One region of the Bacillus sp. iso_77 genome, then DNA from elsewhere that is predicted to be linked to it. Evidence: a T-box and tRNA genes for the amino acid it is inferred to sense, from the RefSeq annotation. Region 1 holds a T-box; the other holds one or more tRNA genes.
The links. The T-box of region 1 lies ahead of tyrS (tyrosine--tRNA ligase). A T-box ahead of a tRNA ligase gene usually reads a tRNA of that ligase, here a tRNA-Tyr.
Positions count from the first base shown of each region.

Region 2: it has a tRNA-Tyr gene. The T-box ahead of tyrS (tyrosine--tRNA ligase) is inferred to sense a tRNA for this amino acid. The anticodon was not compared.

Region 1 is NZ_CM149683.1:2,638,574-2,641,988, reverse strand. It holds gene acsA (acetate--CoA ligase) at 73-1,797, shown strand; T-box leader at 1,857-2,094, shown strand; gene tyrS (tyrosine--tRNA ligase) at 2,148-3,415, shown strand, end outside.
Region 2 is NZ_CM149683.1:180,933-184,347, forward strand. It holds gene AC0VYC_RS01020 (MurR/RpiR family transcriptional regulator) at 1-402, opposite strand, end outside; gene murQ (N-acetylmuramic acid 6-phosphate etherase) at 415-1,326, opposite strand; tRNA gene AC0VYC_RS01030 (tRNA-Glu) at 1,547-1,621, shown strand; tRNA gene AC0VYC_RS01035 (tRNA-Val) at 1,628-1,703, shown strand; tRNA gene AC0VYC_RS01040 (tRNA-Thr) at 1,707-1,779, shown strand; tRNA gene AC0VYC_RS01045 (tRNA-Tyr) at 1,808-1,892, shown strand; tRNA gene AC0VYC_RS01050 (tRNA-Gln) at 1,897-1,968, shown strand; gene rocF (arginase) at 2,105-3,016, shown strand; gene sigW (RNA polymerase sigma factor SigW) at 3,202-3,415, shown strand, end outside.

The DNA.
Region 1 (3,415 bases):
TTTAAAAATTGAGAAAAAAAGTCATCTATACTATAATGGTCATTGTAAACGTATGCAAAGGGGGACTGTTTGATGAAAGTGGAAACGCTACCATCAGTAAAAGGGGACTATCATTTAAATGATTATGAGCAAGCATACAAAGAATTTTCATGGGAGGAAGCGAGAAAAAATTTCTCTTGGTATGAAACAGGAAAAGTAAATGCAGCTTATGAAGCGATTGACAGACATGCGGACTCGTTTCGTAAAAACAAGGTGGCGCTTCACTACAAAGATTCAGAGCGGGATGAAAAGTATACGTTCAGGGATATGAAAATCAAGACAAACAAAGCAGGAAATCTATTAAGAGAACAGGCACATGTGCAAAAAGGGGATCGCGTGTTTATCTTTATGCCAAGATCACCTGAGCTCTATTTTCTACTGCTTGGTGCTGTCAAAATTGGTGCGATCGTCGGTCCGTTATTTGAGGCATTTATGGAAGGTGCCGTCAAAGATCGTTTAGAAAATAGTGAGGCAAAAGTGATTGTGACAACGCCTGATCTGCTTGAGCGGATTCCGTTTGCAGAACTTCCAAAGCTTGAATCCGTCATCATTGTCGGCGGTGAAAAAGAGGATGCAGGTGATGTGCGGACGATTCACTTTGAAGAAGCATTTGAACAGGCAGCGAAGGAACTTGAAATCGAGTGGATGGATGAAAAAGATGGATACCTGCTTCATTACACGTCAGGGTCCACTGGTACGCCAAAAGGTGTGCTCCATGTTCATGGCGCAATGGTGCAGCAAGGCCAGACGGGTAAATGGGTACTTGATTTGACAGAAGAAGATGTCTACTGGTGTACAGCTGATCCAGGCTGGGTAACAGGGACGGTGTACGGTATTTTTTCTCCGTGGCTGAATGGAGCGACGAATGTCATTTTAGGCGGCAGGTTCAATCCTGATACGTGGTACGAAACCATTGAATCGCTTGGTGTGACCGTTTGGTACAGTGCACCGACAGCCTTCAGAATGCTGATGGGAGCAGGAGACGATCTCATTCAAAAATATGATCTCAGCTCACTCCGTCATGTGTTAAGTGTAGGAGAGCCACTAAATCCAGAAGTGATCCGCTGGGGAGACGCTGTATTCGGTAAACGAATTCATGACACTTGGTGGATGACAGAAACAGGTGCACAGCTGATTTGTAACTATCCATGCATGGATATCAAACCAGGTTCGATGGGGAAACCAATTCCAGGCGTTGAAGCCGCGATTGTAGATAATGCCGGAAATGAACTTCCGCCATACCGGATGGGGAACCTTGCCATCAAAAAGGGCTGGCCGTCTATGATGCATACGATCTGGAACAATCCTGAAAAATATGAATCTTACTTTATGCCGGGAGATTGGTATGTTTCAGGAGATTCAGCTTATATGGATGAAGATGGATACTTCTGGTTCCAGGGACGTGTCGACGATGTCATTATGACGTCAGGAGAGCGGGTCGGTCCATTTGAGGTAGAAAGTAAACTGGTGGAACATCCGGCCATTGCAGAGGCTGGTGTTATCGGAAAACCAGATCCTGTGCGCGGTGAAATTATTAAAGCATTTATAGCGCTTAGAAGCGGATACGAACCGACAGATGAGCTGAAAGAAGAGATTCGCACGTTTGTGAAAAAAGGACTCGCTGCACATGCAGCACCGAGAGAAATTGAGTTTAAAGACAAACTGCCAAAAACACGCAGCGGTAAAATTATGAGACGTGTGCTAAAAGCGTGGGAACTGAATTTACCTGCTGGCGATCTCTCGACAATGGAAGATTAATCGCTTCCGTCAGTTGACTTGATATCAAAAGTATGTTAAAAATGACTTTAGTTGAATATGAAAAGGTTTTGACTGAGATTCAGTAGAATCATCTTTCCCTGTCCAAGAGAGCTGACGGCTGGTGCGAGTCAGTACAAAGAGATATTCGAATTACCCTCACGAACCGCTTTTACGAAAAGGAGCATACATGTTGCCTGATTAGTGAAAGAACGGATCTGTCCGTTATCAGTGTAAGTGAAAAGACGTGTTGTTTTGTCTTTTAAGCAGGGTGGTACCGCGATATATATCGTCCCTTCGTTCATTCGAAGGGGCGTTTTTTATGTTGAATTGTAAAAAAAGGAGATTTGGATATGAGTCAATTGATGGAAGAATTATCGTTCAGAGGATTAATTCAGCAGCAAACAGATGAAGAAGGTTTAACAAAATTATTAGCAGAAGAAAAAATCAAGCTATACTCCGGTTTTGATCCAACAGCTGACAGCTTGCACATTGGTCACTTACTGCCAATTTTAACATTGCGCAGATTCCAAGAAGCAGGTCATCATCCGATTGCACTTGTTGGCGGCGCAACTGGACTGATTGGTGACCCAAGTTTCAAAAAAGCAGAACGTTCACTAAACCCAGCAGAAATCGTCGAACAGTGGTCAGAGAAAATCAAAGGCCAGCTCTCTCAATTCCTTGATTTTGAAGCAGGTGACAACCCAGCTGTCATCGTCAATAACTATGACTGGATCAGTCAAATGAATGTCATCACGTTCCTTCGTGATATTGGAAAGAACTTCGGTGTCAACTTCATGCTCGCAAAAGATATCGTCAGCTCACGGATTGAGACAGGAATTTCGTACACAGAGTTCAGCTACGTTATCCTGCAATCTTTAGACTTTTTAAACCTTTACAGAAATGAAAACTGTAAACTGCAAATTGGCGGAAGCGACCAGTGGGGAAATATCACATCTGGCCTTGAGTTGATCCGTAAGTCTGAAGCAGAAGGTGCAAAAGCATTCGGTCTCACAATGCCGCTTGTGACAAAAGCAGATGGCACGAAGTTTGGTAAAACAGAAGGCGGCGCCATTTGGTTAGATAAAGAAAAAACATCACCATATGAATTCTACCAATTCTGGATCAACACAGATGACCGTGATGTCGTGAAATACTTAAAATACTTTACGTTCCTATCAAAAGAAGAGATCGCATCGTATGAAGAAAAAGTGCAAACAGCTCCTGAAAAACGTGAAGCACAGCGCCGTTTGGCAGAAGAAGTCACAACACTTGTGCATGGCCGTGAATCACTAGAACAGGCTGTCAACATCTCAAATGCGCTATTTAAAGGTGAGATTAAATCTCTTACAGCAGAAGAAGTGAAAGTAGGCTTTAAAGATGTGCCATCAATGGAGAAAGACAGTGCAGAAGAATTAACACTGGTTGATGTTCTTGTCGAATCAAAACTGTCTCCATCAAAACGCCAAGCACGTGAAGATATCACGAATGGCGCAGTTTCCATCAACGGAGAGAGACAAACCGACAAAGACTACGTCCTTTCAGCTGAAGATAGAATTGAAAACCAATTTACCGTCTTAAGAAGAGGGAAAAAGAAATATTTCCTTGTGACGTATAAATA
Region 2 (3,415 bases), 1.3 Mb from region 1:
ATGGATTTGGTTTGCATTCAGCAGCAGTTGAACAGCTTTTTCTAAAGCTTCTACATTTAAAATAGAGGCTGTATCTTTGATCGATTGAATGGTGTTTCCTGCTGTCTTTTGAATAATGGATTGAAGTGGTTCATCTTGTTCGATATCCCGGTAGCCTTGTTTATCAGTGTGCATTAAATCTCCAGCGATCCGCATTTTCAAATCGTGATAGCCATCCAGCCCGAGAGACTTACAGAGGCGGATGACGGCAGAGCTGCTTGCACCGGCAGCCTGACTGATTTCATGCACTGTGCTTTTAATGACTTTGTCAGGATGGGCAAGGATATAGTCTGCAATGATTTTTTCAGATTGGGGAAGCTTTGATTTCATTGTGTGTAGTAGGGTGAGTCCGCCTGCTGACATGAGTTTCCTCCTTTAAGATTGATGACGTAAGATGGCTTTGTCGATGTGACCATCTGCTTTGTTGAGCAGGTCTTTGGCTGTCTTTTTATCTGTTTTGGTTTGGAGCATGACGATGGCTGTTTTAACTTCTAAATCGGCTGCTTCAAGGGCTTTTACGGCTTGTTCGTAGGAAGCATTGGTCACATGCTGAATGATGGTGATGGCGCGTTCTTTCAGTTTATGATTGCTTACTTTTACATCTACCATCAGGTTTTCATATACTTTGCCTTGTCTGATCATGACAGAGGTGGAAAGCATATTTAAAATCATTTTATGAGCGGATGCGGCTTTCATTCGTGTTGACCCAGTGATGGCTTCTGCTCCTACGACGACTTCAATGGCGCAGTCTGCTAGTTCGCTAATCTCTGCTTGTTCATTGCAGCTGAGGGCTACTGTTTTTGCTCCAATGGTTCTAGCATAGTTTAAAGCGCCAATGATATAGGGTGTTCTACCGCTCGCCGCGATACCCACAACCGTATCTTTTGATGTCAGGTGGATGTGTTCTAAATCTTTTTGACCAGCTTCTTCACTGTCTTCCACATCTTCTGCTGCATGTGAAAAGGCAGAGTCGCCACCGGCCATGATGCCTACGATGACATCAGGTGAAATGCTATAGGTAGGTGGACATTCGACCGCATCCATTACCCCAATTCTGCCGCTTGTTCCAGCGCCTAGATAAATGAGTCTGCCCCCATTCGAGATGGATTCAAAGGCAAAGTCACTTGCTGTCTTTACGTCTGGAAGGACACGGTTGACGGCTTCAGCGACCTTCATATCTTCCGCATTGATCATTTGGAGTATTTCTAGCGGGCTGGCTTGTGAAATTCTCATGGTGTTAGGGTTTCTTGATTCTGTTGTCAAAGAACGCAGTTGAGATGGCTGCATGTGACATACCTCCTTATTTCTTCATTTTCAGTATATTGAGTATGACATGAAATTTCAATATTATATTTAAATACTGAAATTATATTTCAGTCGAAATGTTGTGCTGATGAGGGTTGAATAGTTAGAAAATAAAAAAAATAAAAATCCCCTTTACAAAAGGGGGACAACCTGTATATAATAACTTTTGTCAGCTTCACGGAAACAGTAAACTTGACAAACTGGCCCGTTGGTCAAGCGGTTAAGACACCGCCCTTTCACGGCGGTAACACGGGTTCGAATCCCGTACGGGTCACCATCATGTGGAGGATTAGCTCAGCTGGGAGAGCATCTGCCTTACAAGCAGAGGGTCGGCGGTTCGAGCCCGTCATCCTCCACCATATGCCGGTGTAGCTCAACTGGTAGAGCAACTGACTTGTAATCAGTAGGTTGGGGGTTCAAGTCCTCTTGCCGGCACTGTTTTTCTTTTATCAATTCCATATGTGGAGGGGTAGCGAAGTGGCTAAACGCGGCGGACTGTAAATCCGCTCCCTCCGGGTTCGGCGGTTCGAATCCGCCCCCCTCCACCATTTTTGGGCTATAGCCAAGCGGTAAGGCAACGGACTTTGACTCCGTCATGCGTTGGTTCGAATCCAGCTAGCCCAGTTAAGACACCTTTTTTAAAAAGGTGTCTTTTTTTATTTTGACGATTGGAATGTATAACTATTCAAAATATTGTTGAGTTGAGTCAGAAGGCACCGAGAAAGTAAAATATAAGCATGAACGGAAAGGGGATGTACATATGGGAGATCAAAAGAAGGTCACAATTGTCGGGGTGCCGATGGATCTCGGTCAAATGAGAAGGGGCGTCGATATGGGGCCGAGTGCCATTCGCTGTGCTGGTGTAAAAGAAAAATTGGAATCGCTTTCATTTGATGTCGAAGATCTAGGGGATATTCCTGTTGAGCAAAGAGATGATGAGAAAGGTCTCTATACAAGTGAAAAACTGAAAAACTTAACGGAGAATGCTGGCGCAAACCAGCTTCTTGCTGAAAAGGTTAGCGGTATTGTGCAGTCAGGTTCGTTTCCGCTGATTTTAGGCGGGGATCATAGCATTGCAATTGGTACACTAGCCGGTGTAGCCAAACATTATGAAAATTTGGGTGTCATTTGGTATGATGCGCACGGTGATTTAAATACAGAGGAAACTTCTCCTTCTGGAAATATTCATGGGATGCCGCTCGCTGTCAGTCTCGGCTTTGGGCATGCTGATCTAATCAATATTGGCGGTTATACACCTAAAGTAAAGTCTGAGAATGTGATCTTGATCGGTGCTCGTTCTTTAGATGAAGGAGAGCGGGCATTGATTAGAGAAAAAGGTATTAAAGTGTATACGATGCATGAAATAGATCGATTAGGGATGACGAGAGTGATGGAGGAAGCCATTGCGTATTTAAAAGAAAGAACAGATGGTGTTCATTTGTCGCTTGATTTAGACGGCCTTGATCCAGCGGAGTGCCCTGGCGTGGGAACGCCGGTTGTTGGCGGCATCAGTTATAGAGAGAGTCATCTTGCAATGGAGCTTTTAGAGGAAGCAGGGATTTTGACTTCTGCTGAGTTTGTTGAGGTGAATCCGGTATTAGATGAGAAAAATAAAACAGCAGAAGCGGCAGTTGCATTAATTGGTTCTTTAATGGGTGAAAAGCTATTATAGAGCGGGACTTGTTCCCGTTCTTTTTTTAATTTTGGGGAAATTTAAGGATATGTTAAGGTTTTTACCGGCTGATAAGCGTAACATGCTGTCAAAAATTTGTTACACTATTTTTTAGAGGAGAATGAAACCTTTTGGAACGAGGTTCGTATACATAAAGACCGGTGAAGGCAGAGGTTGAATATACTATGGAAACAATGATTAAAAAGAGAATTAAGCAAGTGAAAAAAGGCGACCAGAACGCATTTGCAGACATCGTAGACCTGTATAAAGACAAAATTTATCAGCTGTGCTATCGTATGCTTGGGAATGCACATGAAGCAGAAGATATTGCGCAGGAGGCGTTTATTCGTGCCTATGTGAATATTGAGAGCTTTGATGTGAATCGTAAGTTTTCCACGT